2 regions of the Streptomyces sp. NPDC047043 genome follow, and region 2 is predicted to be linked to the other one. Evidence: riboswitches for the same ligand, from Rfam matches in the RefSeq annotation. Region 2 holds a riboswitch; the other holds the start of a gene.
What was found. Region 2 has a riboswitch for cyclic di-AMP ahead of ABZ880_RS40135 (M23 family metallopeptidase). Riboswitches for the same ligand answer to the same signal wherever they lie in the genome.
Positions count from the first base shown of each region.

Region 1 (10,347 bases), on a different contig from region 2:
CGCAGTTGCCGTACCGGATCGACGACGATGCCCTGCCATTCCCCCCGCACCGTGCGCCAGACGAACCCCGCCGCCCGCCGCCACACCGCCGGCGGCCGCTCCCGCGCGCCAGTGCCCGGCGCGCGGGACGGCTCGTCATGGAACAGATCGTCCTCGCACAGCTTTTCCTCGCAGAGCAAAGGTGCCCCCTAAGTCCCCCGCCAACAGGACGTCCTGGGGATCGCCGTACGTACCCCGAGGAGATGTACGGACATGGACGCCCGACGCCGCAGATTCCGTAGAACAAGATGACGGAACGGGCCTTCCGGTTCGGATCCTCAGGCCTGTTTTTCCAGGTCGGCGACGAGCCGTGCGTCACGTGCCCCGACGGCCGGCAGCCCGGCCGCATACAGCCCGAGGACGGCGGCCAGCAGCAGGTAGTAGAGCGGCGGCAGCGCGGTCAGGCCGAGGAGCGCGCCCGGCGGGGACAGCGGCAGCAGCAGGCCTACGGCGGTCAGCGCGGCGGCGGCCCAGCCGATCGGGCCCGGGAGCCGGCCCTGCGTCCGGTGGCGGCCGGCGCGCAGCAGGAGCATCACGGCGGCCTGGGTGAGCAGGTTCTCGCTGAACCAGCCGGAGTGGAACACCGCCTCGTCGTCCAGGGCGTCCGGGCCGCGCAGGGCGAGCGCCAGTACGCCGAAGGTGGCCAGGTCGGCGACCGCGTTGAGCGCACCGAAACCGGTGATGAAGCGCAGCAGGTCGCGGGGGCGCAGCACGGTCGGGCGGCGCAGCACGCGCGGGTGCGGCCGGTCGTATGCGAAGGCGAGCTGGGCGGCGTCGAAGCACAGGTTCTGGGCCAGCACCTGCGCGGGGAGCATCGGCAGGAAGGGCAGCAGCAGACCGGCGCCGAGCATCGCGATCACGTTGCCGAGGTTCGAGGAGAGGGTGATGCGCAGGTACGCGGCGATGTTGCCGCCCGCGTGCCGGCCGGCCGCGACGGCGTGGCCGATCGCGGTCAGGTCCTTCTCGGCCAGCACCACGTCCGCGCTCTCCCGGGCGACCGGCACGGCGTCGCGCGGGGCGATGCCGACATCGGCGGCGCGCAGCGCGGGCAGGTCGTTGACGCCGTCGCCGAGGTAGCCGACGGTGTGCCCGCCCGCGCGCAGGGCGGCGGCGATGCGGACCTTGTGCTCGGGGGCGCAGCGGGCGAAGACGACGGTGCGGGCGGCGGCCTCGACGAGCTCGGGCTCGGTGAGGCCGTCGATGCGGTCGGCGGTGAGGACGCCGTCCTCGGGCACGGTGATCCCCAGGTCGCGGCAGGCGCGGACCGCGGTGCCCGGGTGGTCGCCGGTGAGGATCCTGACGGTGACGCCCCGGTCGGCGAGGACCTCCAGGGCCGCGGCGGCGGTGGGCGCGAGGGCGTCGCGCAGGGTGACGAACCCGCGGAAGGTGAGGCCGCGTTCGTCGGCCGGAGTGAAGTCCCGGATGCGGCTGACGCGTTCGGCCGTGGCGACCGCCAGCACCCGCAGCCCGTCGTCGGCGTGGACGGCGGCGAGGGCGAGCAGCCGGGCGCGCTCCTCGTCCGTCGCCGTGCAGCGATCCAGTACGGCCTCGACGGCTCCCTTGACGACCAGGGTGTGCGTGCCGAGCGGAGCCCCCGGCGTGCGGACGACTGCGGTGGCGAGGCGCCGTACCGCATCGAAGGGGATCGCCGTCACGCCCTCGTACGCCGCCGGGTCGTCCTCGTCTGCGACGTCCAGGAGTGCGTCGTCGAGGGCGTCGGGCGCGGGCAGATCGACGAGCTGGAGGGTCCACCAGGCGTTCACCGCGGCCCATCGCAGCACCGCCGGATCGTCGCGGCCGTACGGGTCGAGGGCGCGGTGGACGGTGGGCCGGTCCTGGGTGAGGGTGCCGGTCTTGTCCAGGCACAGCACGTCGACGGCGCCCAGGTCGTGCAGCGCGGGCAGCCGCTTGACGATCACTCCGTGGCCGCGGGCGAGCTGCGCCGCCCCGCGTGCCAGGCACGTGGTCACGATCACCGGGAGCATCTCGGGGGTGAGCCCGACGGCCACCGCGACGGCGAACGGCAGGGTCTCCGGGCCCCGCTCGCGCAGCGCGGCGTTGACCATGAGGACCAGCGGCGGGGTCAGCAGCATGAACCGGATCAGGATCCACGAGATCCCGTGCACCGAGCGGTCGAAGGCGCCGGCCTGCCGCCGGGCGGCGAGCGCGCCGTGGGCTGCGGCGAACCGGGTCCGTGCACCGGTCGCCAGGACGACCGCCGTACCGCTGCCGGAGGCGATGCTGCTGCCCTGGAAAGACAGTTGGGGCCGGTCGAAGTCCCCGCCGCCTGCCGCCCGGACCGTGTCGGCGGCGTCCTTCGCCGCGGGAGCCGACTCGCCGGTCAGCGGGGCCTGGTGCACGGTCAGGCCCTGCGCCCGCAGCAGCCGTACGTCGGCCGGGACCACGTCACCGGGGCCGAGACGGATCACGTCGCCGGGCACCAGCTCGGCCACGGGTATCTCCCGCGCCCGGGGCGAGGCCTCCTCACCGGGGCGGCGCAGGACGGTGGCGGTGGTGGCGACCAGGTCCCGCAGCGCGGCCATGGACCGGTCGGCGCGGTGCTCGCCGGTGGCGCGCAGGACGCAGCTCACCGCCACCAGCAGAAGGATCACGCAGGCGGTTCCCCAGGAGGTGACGGTGGCCGACACCAGGCCGAGGCACAGCAGTACGGCGGTGAACGGATCGCGCAGACCGCGGACGAGGAGCCGGGGCCAGGAAGGGTCGCGCTGCATGGGCAGCGTGTTCGCGCCGAAGCGGTCCAGGCGCTCCTCGGCCTGGGTCTCGGTCAGTCCGCGGGGGCCGCTGTCCAGGCGCCGGAGGGTCTCCAGCAACGTCGGCACGCCCGGCTCAGCCGAGACGCTCCCTGGCGCCGGCTCGTCCCGGGAAGCCCCGGCGCCGGGTGCCACGGTCGCGGAGGTCTCAGCCACCGGTCCCGCGCAGCGCGCGCACGGGCACGGAGGCCGCCTCGGCGCGTGCGGCGAGCTGGCCGACCATCAGGCGCACCACGGTCACGACATCGGGGTCGTCGACGAAGTAGATCTGCCGCCGGCCGTCCCGGCGGGAGCGGACGAGGCCGGCGAGCTTCAGCTTCGTCAGGTGCTGACTGACCGCGGGCAGGGCGCCGCCCACCCGGTCCGCGAGGCGGGTGACATCGCTCTCGCCCTGGGCCAGCGCCCACATGAGGTGCAGTCGGGCGGACGAGGCCAGCAGTCCGAAGGCGGCGGCCGCCTCCATCAGTACCTCGGCGGGCGGGTCCTGGAATCCCCCGACGTCGACTGCCACAGTCCTCTCCCGTCCCGCCCGGTCACCCTCAACGCACGTGCGCCGCCCCAGTGTATGAGCCGGACCGGCACGCCCCGGTCGCCTAACGCCCGTCCTCCGCGGCCCCGTCGTCCGCGCCGGAACACTTACGGGCCGCCGTCACATAGACCCAGGCGAGGTCGCCGACCGCGGTTCCGACGGCCATGGCCCCCGCGATCAGCCCGACCGTGATCAGCCCCTCGCCGACGTAGGGCCGGCCGTCGAAGTGGCGCAGCGCGAAGCCGAGGAGCAGGAAGGCGATGGCGGCGACGGCCGGCAGCCTCAGCACGAGCACGTCCCGCACGGGCGCACGCCCGGCCGGGACGTCGGTATCCGCCCTTGACGGCTCAGGATCCTGCATGGCATCTCCCCCGATGGTTGACAGCCCGCGGCGGCTCTCGAGCCGATCGCGCCCGCATGAGCGGTTCTGGGTTGGCGAGTGTAATGGTTGTCGCCTTGCGCAAACTTTGAAGGCCCGAAAGTGAACACCCGCTGTCCGTCAGGTGTACAACCATTCACCCCCTCCTCATGTCGAACTGGCGAACATCGGCGGCGCTGCCGCAATGCGATTCCTGGGGGGGAATTTTGTTCACGACCGTTCGTTGGTGGTGCGGCGTCCTGCGTGTGCGCGGGAAGGCCGACCTGCTGCTTGTCTTCCTGTTCGGAGCGGGCTTCGCGGCACTGCCCGTCTTCGCGCTGCTGCCGTCCCTGTGGGGCTTCGCCGCGGCGTCGGCGGCGAGCTATGTCGCCGACGAGGTGCTGCACACCCGGGCGCCCGGCTTCGTGCGCCGGCTGGCGGCCCTGCAGCTCGACCGCACCCTGCGGTTCGCCGTCCGATCGGTGATGCTGCTCGCCCTGGCCAACCGCATGGACGCGCCGGATCCGGTCCTGGTCGTCGGGCTCGCCGTCTTCGCCGCCCACTTCACGATGGTGATGCTGTACTCGGCACTGCACCACGCCATCCGGCGCCGCCGGATGCTTCCCGTCGTCGTACGCAATCTCGACATGAGCGGGGCGGGCATCCCACAGAGCCCGCCGGACCTCCTCTACCGGCGGTTCCTGCGCAAGCTGCTCCATCTCGACCTGCCCGCCCACGCGGGACTGCTCACCGCGCTGGCCACCGGGACGTGGTACCCGGCCGGCATCGGCTACGCGCTCACGTCGGGGCTGGCGGTGGCGGCGGTGCTGGCGCTGTGGGGACAGTTCCGGGCGGCCCGCCGGATGCCGCGCCGCGAGGACGCGATCGGCGAGGTCAACCGGCAACTGGCCGAGTACCGGCCCGAAGTGGCGCTCTACTTCAGCTTCGCCGCGGTCTCCCGGGACTTCATGTACCAGGTCAACATGTGGATCGAGACGCTCGAGCAACTCGACCGGCGGCCCTTGATCATCCTTCGTGAGCATGCCTCGTTCCGGCATCTCAGCCGCACCTGGATCCCGGTCGTCTGCGTCCCGAAGGCGGACGACCTGGCCGAGCTGGACCTGCCCGACGTCCGGGTCGTCCTGTATCCGGGCAACGCCGGCAAGAACGTGCACATGCTGCGCGTCGCCGAGGCCAAGCACGTCTTCATCGGCCACGGCGACAGCGACAAGCTCGCCAGCAGCAACCGTGTCAGCAAGGTGTACGACGAGATCTGGGTGGCCGGACGGGCCGGACGGGACCGTTACCAACGCGTGCGGCACGCCATCAGCGACGAGGCCATCGTCGAGGTGGGCCGCCCGCAGCTGGCGCCGATCCGGCTGCACGCCGATCACACCCCGGGACCGCTGCCGGCCGTCCTGTACGCCCCGACCTGGGAGGGCTGGAGCGACGACGACTGCCACACCTCCCTGATCCCCATGGGCGTGACTCTCGTCGAGCAGCTTCTCGCGCAGAACGTCCGCGTCATCTACAAGCCGCACCCGCTCACCGGCCGCCGCTCCGCCGAGGCGGCCGCCGCGGACCGGGCCGTGCGTGACCTGCTCGCCGCCGCCAACGAGCGGCACGAGCCCGTGGGGGCTCAACTCGCCTCGGCCGAACGGCGGTTGACGGAGATCCGGGCCCGGCTCGACGAGGTGTCGGGGCAGCACGACGGCGACTACGTCCAGCAGACCCGTGACGCGCGCGTCCCCGACCGCGGCGGCGCGGCCGAGTGGCACGAGCTGCGCGCGGAGTGGCACCGGCTCTTCTGGGAGAGCTCGGGCCCGGTCCGGCACCACGTGATCACCGAGCAGCTGCCGACGTTGTACGACTGCTTCAACCAGGCGGACGTCCTGATCAGCGACGTCTCCTCGGTGGTCGCCGACTTCGTCGCGAGTCTCAAGCCGTATGTGCTGACCAACGCGCTGGGCCTGCCCGACGAGGAGTTCCGGGCCGCGTACACCACTGCCGGAGGTGCTTATCTCCTCGACCGCGAGTGCACCCGGCTGCCGGAGATCCTGGGCTCGGTCCGCGAACCGCACCACGACCCGATGGCCGCGCACCGCCGCGTCCTCAAGGAGTACGTCCTCGGCCCGGACCGTCCCGCGTCCATGGAGCGGTTCAACACCGCGGTCAACGCACTGGCCGAACGGTCGGCGGCGGAGACGGCAGGCGAACGGGGCGCGGCCGACCGGCACGCGGCACAGAGGGCGGTCGAACTCGGGCCGGCCGACCGGACCGAGCTGGTCGGCCTGGTCGACCCCGCCGGGTGAGCCTGCCGGACGTCGGCCTACGACCTGCGTCGCGGCTTTCCGCGCTTGGCGGGCTTGGCGCCCTTGGAGCCGGCCGTACCGCCGCGGGGGTTCCGGGTGGTCGCCTTCCCGGTCGTCTTTCCGCTCGCCTTCGGCGTCGTCTTCGCAGCCGCGGATTTACGGCGCGGCTGGCCGGCCTTGTCCTGGGGCTGAGCCGACGGTGACTGTCGGCCACGGGAGCTGTTGACCGTGCGGCCGCGGACGATGCCGATGAAGTCCTCGACCATGTCCGTGGTGGCCTCCTCCGGCCACGACAGGGCGACGCCCGACTGCGGGGCGTCCACGACCGGCCGGTAGGTGAGGTCCCTGCGGTGGTGGAGGCGGGCCAGCGACTGGGGGACGACCAGGAGGCCGACGCCCGCCGCGACCAGTTCCACGGCGTCCTCGGTGGTGGCGGGGCGCTCGAAGGCGGGCTCGCCGGGCGGCCGGTCCCAGTCGAGGACGTCGTCGAGGGGGTGGAGGACGACCTCCTCGGCGAGGTCGTCGAGGGTCACCTCGTCCGCCGCCGTGATCACGTGGTCCTTGGGGACCACGACCACCGTCGTCTCGGTGTAGAGGGGGATCGCGCTGAAGAACGTACGGTCCACCGGCAGCCGCACCAGCCCCGCGTCGGCCGTACCGTCGCGCAGCACGCCGGAGGCCTCGGCGGCCGGTACGGCGAGGAGGGTCAGCGGGGTGTCGGGCAGGCGCTCGTTCCAGATCCGCACCCACTTGGCGGGCGTCGTCCCCGGGACGTACGCAAGCCGGAACACTGGGGGTGCTTCCGAGCCTGGCATTCCGCCAGGTTACCGGCCGTGGTCGGCGGGCCCGCACGCGCTCGTTACCCTGGACGGCATGAAGTCGCACCAGACCACCCAGACGATGAAGCCCGCGACCGCGGCGAAGAAGCTGGGTGTGTACCTCGAGGCCACCCCCGCCGAGTTCCGGGAGGGTGTCGTCTCGCGCGCCCAGCTCGACGCCTTCCAGGCCGATCCGCCTCAGTGGCTGCGCGAGCTGCGGGCCAACGGTCCGCACCCCCGCCCGGTGGTCGCGGAGAAGCTGGGCATCTCCATCTCGGGTCTCGCCCGCGGCGGGATCACGGAGCCGCTGACGACCGAGCAGATCGAGGCCCTGAAGCAGGAGCAGCCCGAGTGGCTGGTGAAGGAGCGCGCCACCCAGGCCGAGGTCCGCAAGGAGGGGGCGCGCATCAAGAAGCGCAACGCCGAGCGCGCGGCCGGCGCCGACCACCCGCGATCCTGACGTCCCGGAGTCCGGGCCGCGACAGTCCGTCGCCGCCCGGACTCCGTGCGTATATGAAGGGGCGGATCTGACGGCGCATCAAGACGAAGGTCACAAAAGCGTATCGGACATTCCGCCCTTCAACCTTCACACGAGCCGCACAAGTTGGCTAGCTTGGCATCAGGCCGCTCGAGTCACTCCGGCGAACCCCGTCGGGAAGCGCGGCCTCCGCCGAGTCCGGTGCGCCTGTGTGGGCAGCCGGAGCCGGGGACCCAACCGAATCATGGGGTGAATCGGCCCAACTGCCCTTCGGGGCAAGGGCCGTAGGGCAATCCTTCCGGAACGACCGCCCGAACCCGACAGCTAACTCGGTAGGCGGAGTACGGAAGGAGTACGGCTCCCATGGCGCCGGAACGATCGTCGCGTCCTGGAGGCACTGGCCTCCCCGGTATGCGCAACTCCGCCCTCGCCACGGCGGCCCTCACCTCGGTGGCGCTGCTGTCGCAGACCGCCGACGCCGCACCGCTCACGGGGGACGAGGGACCCAGCCGCGAGGACGTCCGGCAGCGCGTGAGCAGCCTGTACGACCGGGCCGAGGACGACACCGGCCAACACAACCTGACCCGCATCCAGCAGGCGGCCAAGCGCGGCCGCGTCACCCCTGCGGGCGGGGGCAGGCGCTCGGATCCCGACCTCGACAACGTCACCAGGCAGTGGTTCGACGGGGCGCGGGCCTCGCTGGGCCCGACGGTGCCGGCGGTGCTGCCGTCCGATCGCACGCCGGCCCGCCCGGCCGAGACCCGGCGCGCGCGTCCGGCGGAGCGCGCAGGGGACGGCCGTACCGGCCGTGAGCTGGAGGCTGCCGCGCGGGCCCTGCCCCAGTTGCCCGCGGCAGGCGCCCGCCGTCCGGTCGCCGAGCTGACCGCCGGACCCGCGACCGCGCTCCCCGCCGTGCCGGCCCCGCGTCAGGAGACCGCCCCCGCCCTGCCCGCAGCCCCCGAGTCGAAGCAGTCCTCGCTGCGGAAGTCCAAGCAGGAGAGCCAGCGCAAGATCGCGGCCGCCAGCGAGCTGCTGTACCGCTACACCGCCCAGCAGACCTCGCTGCCGCGCCCGGTCCTCGACCCGCGACCGGCCCAGGACACCTGGCAGACGGCCGTGCAGCAGAGCGCGCCGCTCGCGGCGATCGAGCAGCCGCAGCCCGCCTGGGCGACCACGGCGCAGCAGGCCGTCGTGCAGGCGCAGCCGGCCCAGGGCGGCTGGCAGGACCCGGTGGCGCAGGAACAGGCCCGCCGTGCGGCCGACGAGGCGTGGCGGCTGCAGCAGCCGTCGGTGCTCGACACCGGCGTGCCGATGGCCGAGCAGTGGCGCCCGCAGGGGCAGACGGTTCTGGACACCGGCGTGCCCATGACGCGGGAGTGGCGCCCGCAGGAGCAGACGGTCCTCGACACCGGCATACCCATGACCCAGGACTGGCGCGCGCAGCAGCCGTCGGTGCTCGACACCGGTGTCCCGGCGCCGCAGACGCCCATCGGCACCAAGGCCGACCGGGCCGTCGCCTTCGCGCAGGCGCAGATCGGCAGGCCCTGCCTGTGGGGTGCGGTCGGGCCGGAGTCGTACGACAACGCCGGTCTCACCCAGGCCGCCTGGAGGGCCGCCGGGGTCGCCCTGCCGCGGTCCACGTCCGAGCAGGCGAGCACCGGCACGGTGATCCCGCTCGCCGAGAGCCGGCCCGGGGACCTGATCTTCTTCCACGACAACTTCAGCCACGTCGGCCTCTACACCGGCAACGGCATGATGATCCACGCGCCCGGCCCGGGCTCGGTCATCCGCGAGGAGTCGATCCACAACGCCGGGGAGGCGGCGATCCGCATCGCCGTACGGCCCGCGTGAGTCTCAGGAACGCCGCTCGAGCCGCGACACCAGCAGCTCGGTGAACTGCGAGGCCGCCCACGCGAGTCGGCGGCCGAGCATCGTCCGGACCTGGGCCTCGCGCTGCCGGAAGACCGGGTGGTCCACCCGTACGTGCACGACGCCCTCGGTGCCCTCGTCCAGGTCGCCGAGATCACCGACGAGGGCGATGCCGCCGCCGCAGCGCACGAACTCGTACAGCGGGGCGAGCGCGTCGCACACCAGGGCGGGCCGGACCGTGAGTCCCTCCAACTGGGCGCCGATGTCGAACAGTTCACGCTGACTGGTGCCGGCCGAGCCGAGCGCGAGCGGGTGGGCGCACAGCTCGGCGAGGGTGATCCGCTCCCGCCCCGCCAGCCCGTGCCCGACCGGGACGATCGCCGCGACCGGGATGACGACGGCGCACTCCACCCGCACGTCGTGCTGCGGGCCCATCGCATAGGTGGCGGCGACGTCGGCGATGCCCTCGGCCACCCGCCGGGTCGCCTCCTGGCGGTGCACGATGTCCAGGCGGAAGGTGACGTCCGGATGCGCCCGCCGGAAGTCGGCCATCGCTCCCGTTACTCGTCCAGACCCACGCGGTGTTCGGGGTGACGTACCTGATCCGCCCGGTCGGCGGGCTGGTGCTGGGTGCGTACGCGGACCGGCGCGGGCGCAAGAAGGCGCTGATGCTGTCCATCCGGCTGATGGTCGTAGGCACGCTGCTGATGGCGTTCATGCCGGGCTACGGGACGCTCGGCATCACCGCGACCGTCGGCATCGTCCTGGCCCGGCTGCTCCAAGGCTTCGCCGCGGGAGGGGAGTTCGGCGCGGCGACGTCCTTCCTCGTCGAGCAGAACGCGGCGCGCAAGGGGTTCCTCGGCAGTTTCCAGTTCGCCAGCCAGGGGCTGTCGACACTGCTGGCGGCGGGTTTCGCGGCCGGGCTGACCGCGATGCTGTCGGACGCACAGATGACGTCGTGGGGCTGGCGGGTGCCGTTCGTGTTCGGACTGCTGATCGGGCCGGTGGGCTACTTCGTGCGCCGCTACGTCGAGGAGTCCCCGGCGCTGAACCAGGAACGCGCACCGCGCTCCCCCGTCCTCACCGTGTTCCGCGACCACCGGGGCGGCCTGCTGATCGCGGGCGGTGTCCTGGTGGTGTCGACCGCGCTGAACTTCATCCTCCAGTACCTGC
Region 1 covers NZ_JBEYVO010000010.1:235,037-245,383, reverse strand. Annotated here, with positions in the region: gene ABZ880_RS18025 (hypothetical protein) at 1-86, opposite strand, end outside; gene mgtA (magnesium-translocating P-type ATPase) at 318-2,879, opposite strand; gene ABZ880_RS18015 (metalloregulator ArsR/SmtB family transcription factor) at 2,959-3,273, opposite strand; gene ABZ880_RS18010 (hypothetical protein) at 3,404-3,700, opposite strand; gene ABZ880_RS18005 (hypothetical protein) at 3,964-6,009, shown strand; gene ABZ880_RS18000 (LysR family substrate-binding domain-containing protein) at 6,027-6,824, opposite strand; gene ABZ880_RS17995 (DUF5997 family protein) at 6,883-7,287, shown strand; cyclic di-AMP (ydaO/yuaA leader) riboswitch at 7,486-7,660, shown strand; gene ABZ880_RS17990 (NlpC/P60 family protein) at 7,717-9,156, shown strand; gene ABZ880_RS17985 (LysR substrate-binding domain-containing protein) at 9,160-9,726, opposite strand; partial or broken gene ABZ880_RS17980 (MFS transporter) at 9,753-10,347, shown strand, end outside.
Region 1: it holds a riboswitch for cyclic di-AMP, as region 2 does, so the genes downstream of both, ABZ880_RS17990 (NlpC/P60 family protein) here and ABZ880_RS40135 (M23 family metallopeptidase) in region 2, are expected to answer to the same signal.

Region 2 (10,347 bases):
GCGGGAACCGGGCGAAGAAGACGACCTGGCGCAGCATGCGTTCGCCAGGGGCGGCCGGAGTCTGACAGCTGCCTGACGATCGTCTGACCGGCGCCGATGGTGTAGTCCGCTACACCGCGCCGCGGGGCGGGGTCGCTTAGCGTGGCGGCATGGGCAAAACGGTGAGGCAGGCGGCGCGGGCCACGGTGCATCTCGCCCTGGCCGCGGCGCTGGCCTTCTGCCTCTGGATCTTCATCACGGTGCTGATCATCACCGCTGTCGCCACCCTCGTGGTGGTCGGCGCCTGGATGCTGCCCGAGACGGTACTGATCATCCGGCGGATCGCCGGCGCCAAGCGGAGCATGACGGCCGCGTGGACCGGACAGCGCATCCCGGAGGCGTACCAGCCCCTGACGGGGACGCTGCGCGAGCGGATCCGCACGGCCGTGCGCGACCCCGGCACCCTCACCGACCTGCGCTGGATGGTCGCCGACTACTTCTACGGCGCCCTCCTCGCCCTCGCGCTGCCGCTGTGGCCGCTCGGCCTGGTCGTCGACGGCGTGTGGTGCGGGCTGCTGCGCCGTAATCCCCTCGTCCTGCCGCTGATCGTACGGATCGCGGACCTGGAGGCCGACTGGTCGACCGCCCTCCTCAAGCCGTCCCCGAAGGCGCAACTCGCCGCCCGTGTCGAGGAGTTGGCCGCGACTCGTGCCGACGCCATCGCCGCGCACGGTGCCGAACTGCGCCGTATCGAACGCGATCTGCACGACGGCGCCCAGGCCAACCTGGTCGCCCTGTCGATGCGGATCGGGCTCGCCAAGCGTGCCTACGACCGCGATCCGGAGACCGCCCGCAAGCTGCTGGACGAGGCCCAGGCACAGGCCGAGCAGGCGCTGACCGAACTGCGCCACGTCGTACGCGGCATCCACCCGCCGATCCTGACCGACCGCGGTCTCGTCGGCGCGGTGCGGGCGCTGGCCGCGAGCAGCGGGCTGCAGGTGACGGTGGAGGTGGACCGCCTGGAGGACGACGGCCTGCGGGCACCGGCCGCCGTGGAGGCCGCCGCCTACTTCGTGGTCGCGGAGGCGCTGACCAACGCCGCCAAGTACAGCGGCTCGGCGCGGGCGGCCGTCCAACTCGTGCGGATGAAGCGGGGGTTGCGGGTGCGGGTGGCCGACGAGGGGCACGGCGGCGCCGACGAGAAGAGCGGCTCGGGCCTGCTCGGCATGCGGCGGCGGGTCGCCGCGCTGGACGGGACCGTGGAGATGTCCAGCCCTGTCGGGGGCCCGACCGTGATCGACGTCATGCTGCCGTGCGTGTGGTGAACACCCGCGCAGGCATGGGTGGCGGCGCCCGAAACAGACAGACGGGAAGAACGGGCGCCGCCGTCCCGAACCTAGGGCGGCGGCGAAATGATTGTCAACGATTTAGTTGACTTCTTACCCGGAGAGGCTGGACTCAGCCCGCGTTGAGCTCCGTCAGCTCGCCCAGCGGGAGCGTGTGCTGGGTCTGCAGGACCTTGGCGCGCAGGTAGCGGACGTTGTGGGCGGTGGTGAAGACGCCGGTCGGGACACGGTCGTGGACGTCGATGCCCAGCTCGCGGAGCTGGCCGGCCTTGTCGGGATTGTTGGAGAGCAGGTCCAGCTCGTCGATGCCGAGGGCGCGCAGCATCTGGGCGGCGGCCGTGTAGTCGCGGTCGTCCTCGGGCAGCCCCAGGGCGGCGTTCGCCTCGTACGTGTCCAGGCCCTGGTCCTGGAGGGCGTACGCGTCGAGCTTGTTGTAGAGACCGATGCCGCGCCCCTCCTGGCGGAGGTAGAGCAGCACGCCGCCGCGGGTCGCGATGCGCTCGACCGCCTCGCGCAGCTGGGGACCGCAGTCGCAGCGGGCGGAGCCGAAGACGTCGCCGGTCAGGCACTCGGAGTGCAGGCGCACCAGGGGGACCTGGCCGGGGGCGGGGTCGCCGAGGACGACGGCGAGGTGCTCCTGGCCGTCGGTCAGGCCGTGGAAGGTGACCAGTTCGGCGTCGACGCTGTAGCCGTCCTGGAAGCGCAGCGGCACCCGGACGCGGGAGCGCGGGGTGGCGGCGGGGAAGTCGGGCATGCGGGTCTCCGGGGTCCGTCCCTATCTGCTTCAGTTTTGAAGCAGATCCATGGTCCGGGACCCTACCCCATGCTTTAAAGTTGAAGCAACAGAATTGCGGCGCAGCTCACGAGCACGACGGGGAGGAGCGGCGCCGCCAGGGCACGTCGTCGGAGGCGGGCCGCGCCTCCTGCAGTCCCTCGGCGATCCCCGAACAGATCGCCTCCAGCTGTTCCACCTGCTCCTCGCTGAGCTTGTCGAACAGGAAGGTGCGCACCGTCTCGACATGGCCGGGCGCCGTGCGCTCCAGCACCGCCATCCCCTCCTCGGTGAGCGCGGCGATGCTGCCCCGCTTGTCCCACCGGCAGTTCTCCCGCCGCAGCAGCCCGTCCTTCTCCAGCCGCGCCACCGCGTACGTCAGCCGGCTCCGCGTGATCTGCGTCCGCTCGGCCAGATCCGTCATCCGCAGCCGCCGTTCCGGCTCGTCTGAGAGATTGGCCAGGATGGAGTAGTACAGGTGCGGCATGCCGGCGTCCTGCTGGAGCTGCCGGTCGAGCGCGTCCTCCAGGAGATGCGTCGCGGTGACGTACGCGCGCCAGGCGCGCATCTCCTTCGGGCTGAGCCAGCGAGTCGTCATGGCACCAGTGTAGGTTTGTTTCAAACTTGAACCAAGACCCGCCGTCACACCCCGGCACCCCACCCCGCCCGCCTCGCAGGGAGAGCGCGTCGATGCCCCACCCGTACGTCCTGCTGTCCGCCGCCGTCTCCCTCGACGGCTGTCTCGACGACACCGGCCCCGAGCGCCTGCTGCTGTCCAGCCCGGCCGACTTCGACCGCGTCGACGAGGTGCGGGCGTCCGTCGACGCGATCCTCGTCGGCGCCGGCACCATCCGTGCCGACAACCCGCGCCTGCTGGTCAACTCGCCCGAGCGCCGCGCAGCCCGCGTGGCCGCCGGAAAGCCGGAGTACCCCCTCAAGGTCACGGTCAGCGGCTCCGGCGACCTCGACCCGACGGCGAAGTTCTGGCACACGGGCGGCGAGAAGATCGTCTTTACGACGGACAAGGGCGCCGAGCGGGCCCGCGCCCTCGGCGTCGCAGCCGACATCGCCCCGCTCGGCCCCGACCTCGACTGGCGCCGCCTCCTGACGCACCTGCACGACGTGCGCGGAGTGCGGCGGCTGATGGTCGAGGGAGGTGGCACGATTCACACCCAGCTCCTCCAGCACGGCCTCGCCGACGAACTCCAGCTCGTTCTGGCCCCCCTCTTCGTGGGCGACCCGAAGGCCCCCCGCCTCTTCGGCCCCGGCACCTACCAGGGCGGCCGTCTGCGCCTGGTCGAGACCCGGCGGATCGAGGACGTGGTCCTCATGCGCTACGAGCCCACCGCCCCCGGCACCGGCGCCCTCCCCTCGGCCGCCGACCACCACTGGCTCGCCCTCGCCTGCGAACTGGCGGCCGAGTGCCCGCCCTCCCGCACGGCCTTCAGCGTCGGCGCGGTGATCGTCGCCGCCGACGGCACGGAGCTCGCCCGCGGCCACTCGCGCGAGGGCTACGACCCGGTCGTCCACGCCGAGGAGGCGGCCCTGGCCAAGCTGGACCCGGCCGACCCGCGGCTCGCGTCGGCGACGGTCTACAGCAGCCTGGAACCCTGCGCCCACCGCGCCTCCCGCCCCAAGCCGTGCTCCCGGCTGATCCTCGACGCGGGCGTACGGCGCGTGGTCACCGCCTGGCGGGAGCCGGACACGTTCGTCGAGGACGCCGACGGCAGCGGGCTGCTGGCCGCGCAGGGCGTCGAGGTGGTCGTACTCCCGGAGCACGAGAACCGCGCCAAGGCACCGAACAGCCACCTGCTCGCCTGAGCCGCCGCAGGTCATGACCGGGTCGCGGAAACCGTGCATGACCGGCCCGCGAACAACCCGTGTGCTGACAGCCCCGCGGATGGCGTATGCTGGTGACACACCGACGCGGGGTGGAGCAGCTCGGTAGCTCGCTGGGCTCATAACCCAGAGGTCGCAGGTTCAAATCCTGTCCCCGCTACTCAAGGCTCAGGGCCGGAGTCCAGTCACTGGACTCCGGCCCTGAGTGTTTCCCCCGATCGGCCTCCACGGCTCGCGTCCCGCTCCCGCTCCCGGAAATCTGGAGCCGTGGAGCAGGAGGGGCCGATCTCGTACGCGCGCACCTTCGCCCGCATGCTCCCACCGCTGCTGCTCGTCGGCGGGGCGATCTACGACTACCTCACCCCGTCGGAGTTCACCGCCGGCCCGCTCTTCACCGCCGCGCCCCTGGTCGCCGCCCCGCTCTACTCGCGCCGGGGCACCGTCCTCACCGGCATCGCGTCCGTGCTCCTCGTCGTCGCCATCCATCTCGAGCTCGGCATCCTCTTCCACGTCGACTCGATCACCGAGCTGGCGACCGTGGTGACGGTCGCCGTGCTGGCCGTCCTGATCAACCTCCTCGTCCGCCGCGGCCGCGAGCAGCTCGCCTCGCAGCGCGAGATCGCCGAGGCCGCCCAGCGCGCCGTACTGCCCCAACCCGCCGAGCGGATCGGGGGCTTCGCCATCGCCGCGCGCTACGAGGCGGCGCAGGAGGGCGCCTTCATCGGCGGCGACCTGTACGCGGTGCAGGACAGCCCGCACGGCGTACGGCTGGTCGTGGGCGACGTGCGGGGAAAGGGGATGGGGGCGGTGGCCGCCGTTGCCGTCGTCATCGGGGCGTTCCGCGAGGCCGCCGAGCAGGAGGCCACGCTGGAGGCGGTCGCGCAGCGGCTGGACCGGGCGCTGGCGCGCGAGGCGGTGCGGCGTGAGGGGATCGAGCTGTTCGAGGGGTTCACGACCGCCGTGCTCGCCGAACTCCCGCACGGCGACGGCATCCTGCGGATCGTCACCCGCGGCCACCCGCCCCCGCTGCTGCTGTGTCCCGACGGCACCGTGCACACCCTGCACTCCCGTGAGCCCGCCCTGCCGCTCGGCATGGCCGACCTGGGGGTCTGGCCCGACCGCGCCGAGGAGACCGACTTCGCCGGCGGGACCACGCTGCTGCTCTACACCGACGGGCTGTCCGAGGCGCGGGACGAGCACGGGGTCTTCTTCGACCCCGCGGACCGGCTCACCGGCCGGGTGTTCCACGACCCCGGTGCGCTGCTCGCCCGCCTCGCGGACGAAGTGCGCCGGCACACCGGGGGCGGCACGACCGACGACATGGCGCTGCTCGCCGTACGACGGCCGACTCCTGACCGAATGTGACCGCGTGTGATCGGGCGACCTCCCTCCGCATACCAACTGACATACCGTCAACACCTGTGAGGTTTCTGAGGTGTGGCCAACTCGCCCGATTTTCGCCGCTCCTGGCCCGTACGTCCTGGCCAGAAAGGTTAATGATCAAGTGGAACAGCTTGGAATCGGCACCCCGGGTCTATTAACGTTCGATAACGCAGCGCGGTCGTCCCAGCCGTCACAAGAGGCGGCTCCGTGCGCACGCGCCGAATCCCGCAAGGGAACCGGGGAACCACCACCCTGGGGTGAATCGCGCTGATACCGCCGTGGCAGCACGGCAGGTATACGCGCGTAGGAGACCTTCCTGCTCCGAACCCGTCAGCTAACCCGGTAGGCGAGAAGGAAGGAAAGGAGCACGCCCACGTGGCGTCCAACCCGCCTGCCCCGGCAGCCCCGTTCGTGCCGAGTACCGAGCCCTTCGGCTTTGCCGGCCCCCGCACCGACGAGGGCCCGTGGGAGGAGTGGAACCCCACCGAGGACTCCCTCCGCCCGGTACGCGGTCGGCATCGTGTGGCGAAGCAGCGCGGCGGGGGACTCGCCCGCAGCTCCACCGTTCTCGGCGTCGGCGTCATAGCCGCCGTCGGCGCGGGCGGCATGGCCAGCGCCAACACCGGCAAGCCGCCGGTGTCCATCTCCATGCCCGATCTGCCCTCCGTGTTCGGCGACTCCGCCGACGCTCCCAAGGGCTCCGCCACGGCGCTCAGCGATGTCGCCGTGACCTCCGCGGACACCGCACAGGGCGCCCAGGGTGCCGGTGAGGCGCTGCGCGACCGCATCATGGCGCAGGCCGAGTCGCAGCAGGTGCAGATCGACAGCAAGGCCCAGTCGGCCACCGAGGCGGCCCTCGCCAAGCAGGTCGACGACGCGGCCGCCAAGGCGGAGAAGGAGGCCGCGGCCAAGGCCGAGGCAGCCAAGGAGAAGGCGGAGGCGGAGGCCAAGAAGGCGGCCGAGGCCGCGCGCCTGGCCGAGCTGGCCAAGCAGTTCAAGCTGCCGGTCGTGTCGTACACGATCACCGGCACCTTCGGACAGGCCGGCTCCATGTGGTCCTCCGGTTACCACACGGGCCTCGACTTCGCGGCCCCCACGGGCACGCTCATCAAGGCCATCCACAGCGGCACCATCACCGAGGCCGGCTGGGCCGGCTCGTACGGCTACCGCACGATCCTCACCCTCGACGACGGCACCGAGCTGTGGTTCTGCCACCAGTCGTCGATCAGCGTGAGCGTCGGCCAGAAGGTCAGCACGGGTGATGTCATCGGCCGCATCGGCGCCACCGGCAACGTGACCGGCCCGCACCTCCACCTCGAGGTCCACCCGAACGGCCAGTCCACCGGCATCGACCCGATGACGTGGCTGCGCAGCAAGGGCCTCAACCCCTGACGTTTACGGGATCTTTGCGGGCGTGTCGGAATGGACTGTTCCGGCACGCCCGTTGACGTAGTACATGACTTCTCTTCGCAAGCTCGGCTCCTCCGACCTCGAGGTCTTCCCGCTCTCCCTCGGCGGGAACGTCTTCGGCTGGACCGCCGACGAGGCCACCTCCTTCGCCGTGCTCGACGCCTACGCGGCCGCGGGCGGCAACTTCGTGGACACCGCCGACTCCTACTCGGCGTGGGTCGACGGCAACGTGGGCGGCGAGTCCGAGACCATCATCGGCAAGTGGGTCAAGGCGCGCGGCAACCGCGACGACGTCGTGATCGCCACGAAGGTCAGCCAGCACCCCGACTTCCCTGGCCTCACCGCCGCCAACATCAAGGCCGCCGCCGACGCCTCCCTGCGCCGCCTCGACACCGACCACATCGACCTCTACTACACCCACTTCGACAGGCCCGAAGTGCCGGTCGAGGAGATCATCGGCGCGCTGGACGAGCTGGTGAGCGCGGGCAAGGTGCGCTACATCGCCGTGTCCAACATCTCCGCCGAGCGGCTCGCCGAGTCCCTGGAGTTCTCCGACCGCGAGGGCCTGGCCAAGTACGTGGCCATCCAGCCCCACTACAACCTGGTCTCGCGCGAGACGTACGAGGGCGGACGCCAGGACCTGGCCGCGCGGTACGGCCTGGCCGCCGTCCCGTACTTCGCCCTCGCCTCGGGCTTCCTCACCGGCAAGTACCGCCCCGGGACGACGGTCGAGGGCGCCCGCGCGCAGGCCGGCGCCGGCAAGCACCTGGAGACCGAACGCGGCCGCAAGGTCCTGGCCGCCCTCGACGAGGTCGCCGGCTCCCGTGCGGTCCCGGTCGCGACGGTGGCACTGGCCTGGCTCGCGGCCCAGCCGACGGTGGCCGCCCCGATCGCCTCCGCGCGCACGGTGGAGCAGCTGCCGGCGCTGCTGGGGGTGGGGGAGCTGACGCTCACCGAGGCGGAGGTCGCCCGCCTGACGGCGGCGTCGGCCTGACGCCCGCCTTTCGCGTACTGCGCCCGTTCTTTCCGAGTACTACGACCGGTACGGGTTGTACGCGGGATTCGGCATCGCCGGGTACCCGTACACCCCGTACATCGGCCAGGGCGGCGCCACCACGGGCACCGGGGGCGCCGTGGCCCGCGCCGCGTGGTCCAGCGCGGGCCGCGCCAGTTCGCGCCGGCTCCACAGCTCGTGCAGCAACTCCCGTTCCCGTACGACGAAGTCGGCGCCGGCGCGGCCACGGCGCCCCCGGTGCCGCAGGAACGCCAGGGAGGTCGCGTACGCCTCGTACTGCGCGACCTCCCTGGCCGCGTGCTTGCCGAAGTGGTGGGCGGCGTACTGGCGGGCCAGCCGGCGGGCCCGCATCGAACCGAGGGCGTAGGGCTCGGCCGGGGTGAGCCAGCCGGCGACGGCGTAGGCGGGCAGTTCCTCGCGGACGGTGCGCAGTTCGCGCTGCCGGGTCCAGATGACCAGCCAGGTCAGCAGGCCGAACGCGGGGACCATGAAGGCGGCGTAGACCGCGAAGAAGCCGTACTCGCCGAAGGTCGAGGAGCCGTTCCAGATCGCGTGCATGCTCATCGCGAGCAGCAGGCCGGAGAGCGGGACGATCACGCGGCGCAGGTGCTGGCGTTCCGCGGAGAGCGCCGCCAGGCCGAAGCCGATGCCGGTCAGGACGGTGAAGAGCGGGTGCGCGAACGGGGACATGATGACGCGCACGAAGAACGTCGCGGCGGTCACGGAGGCGATGCCGCGGTCGCCGGTGAGCTGGTCGGTCCCGAAGGCGGTACCGAGGTAGAGGATGTTCTCGGTGAACGCGAAGCCGGTGGCCGTGACCCCTGCTATCACCACCCCGTCGACGATCCCCGTGAAGTCCCGTCTGCGGAACAGGAAGACGAGTAAGACGGCGGCGGCCTTCGCGGACTCCTCGACTATGGGCGCTATGACGGTCGCGCCGAGGGTGTCCGCGCTGGACGGGTCGGCGGTCGCCGTCGCTATCCACTTCGTGGCGAAGCTGTTGGCGACGATCGCTATCAGCGCCGCCGCGCAGGCGCCCCAGGCGAAGGCGAACAGCAGGTTTCTCCAGGGCCCGGGGGCGACGCGGTCGAGCCAGCGGAAGGCGGCCATGAGCAGCGGCACGGGCAGGACGGCGAGCCCCAGCCCGACCAGGAACCCCTCGGTGCCGGTCTGTTCGCGGACCAGGGCGAGGATGACGAGCCCGGAGAGCGCGAGCAGGGTGATGAGCGCGCCGTACCGCACCCATCTGCGCTGCCACCAGTGAGCGTGCCTGAGCGCACCGCCGGCCGGGCCGCCGGGGTGCGGCGGATGCGTCGGGTACGAGGGATAGGTGGCCACGGCATTGACCCTAACGAGGGAGGGCGCCACCCGCGACGGTATGTCCGGCCCACCCGCAGGGGCGAGGGGCTGTCAGGCGCCGGTGGGGGGCTGGTGGTGAGGCGGTACGCGGTGCTGTACGCGACGGAAGAGCAGGTCGTTCACGACATGTCCTTTGTCCAGTCCCTGGCCCTCGAAACGGGTCAGCGGCCGGAAGTCGGGACGCGGCGCGAAACCGCCCTCGGGCTGCGTGTTCTCGAACTCCGGATGCGCCGTCAGCACTTCGAGCATCTGTTCGGCGTACGGCTCCCAGTCGGTCGCGCAGTGCACGATCCCGCCGGGTCTGATCCGGGCGGCGGCGAGGTCGAGGAACTCGGGCTGGATGAGCCGCCGCTTGTGGTGCCGCTTCTTCGGCCAGGGGTCGGGAAAGTAGACGCGCAGCCCGTCGAGGGCGTCCGGAGCGAGCATCTCGCGGAGCAGGATGATGGCGTCCCCGTTGCCCACGCGGACGTTGGACAGCCCGTTCTGGTCGGCGAGATTGAGCAGGTTCCCCTGCCCCGGGGTGTGCACGTCGACGGCGAGGATGTTCGTCCCCTGGTCCGCGGCGGCCATCTGGGCGGTGGCCTCGCCCATCCCGAACCCGATCTCGAGCACGACGGGGTCGCTGTTCCCGAACAGCTCGACGAGGTCGATGGTCCGCTGCCCGTCGATGTCCAGCCCCCACTTGGCCCACAGCCGCTGCAGCGCGTCCGCCTGCCCGGCCGTCACCCGGCTTCGCCGCGGCTGGAAACTGCGGATCCGCCGCTCGAAGTGCGACCCGGCGGGATCGGCCTTCGGTCCATCGGGGAAACGGGGCTCCCCCTTGGTCCGGGTGTGCCGGACGGACACACCGGGGACGTGGCTGTGGTGCCCGCCGCCAGAGCTGGGGTCGGCGGGCCGGGGGGCTTCGGGGACGTTGAGAGAGTCAGACACAGTGGGGTCGATTTTACTGGGACGCCGTCATGATCAGCTTCCTGCGGAGCCCAGCACGGCCAACGCCCTGCGCGCCACCTCCCGCCCGATCGGCAGGGAAGCCGTCGCCGCGGGTGAGGGCGCGTTCAGCACATGCACCGCCCGCGCCCCCTCCTTGATGAGGAAGTCGTCCACCAACGTCCCGTCCCGCAGCACCGCCTGCGCCCGCACTCCGGCCGCCGTCGGCACCAGGTCCCCCTCCTCCACCGCCGGCAACAACCGCCGCACCGCTCCCGTGAACGCCGTCCTGGACACCGACCGCCGCAGCTCACCCG
Region 2 covers NZ_JBEYVO010000031.1:155,076-165,422, forward strand. Annotated here, with positions in the region: gene ABZ880_RS40105 (histidine kinase) at 150-1,304, shown strand; gene ribA (GTP cyclohydrolase II) at 1,438-2,079, opposite strand; gene ABZ880_RS40115 (MarR family transcriptional regulator) at 2,186-2,695, opposite strand; gene ABZ880_RS40120 (dihydrofolate reductase family protein) at 2,788-3,918, shown strand; tRNA gene ABZ880_RS40125 (tRNA-Met) at 4,023-4,096, shown strand; gene ABZ880_RS40130 (PP2C family protein-serine/threonine phosphatase) at 4,204-5,301, shown strand; cyclic di-AMP (ydaO/yuaA leader) riboswitch at 5,526-5,683, shown strand; gene ABZ880_RS40135 (M23 family metallopeptidase) at 5,695-6,711, shown strand; gene ABZ880_RS40140 (aldo/keto reductase) at 6,776-7,723, shown strand; gene ABZ880_RS40145 (PrsW family intramembrane metalloprotease) at 7,763-9,082, opposite strand; gene trmB (tRNA (guanosine(46)-N7)-methyltransferase TrmB) at 9,155-10,033, opposite strand; gene lhgO (L-2-hydroxyglutarate oxidase) at 10,067-10,347, opposite strand, start outside.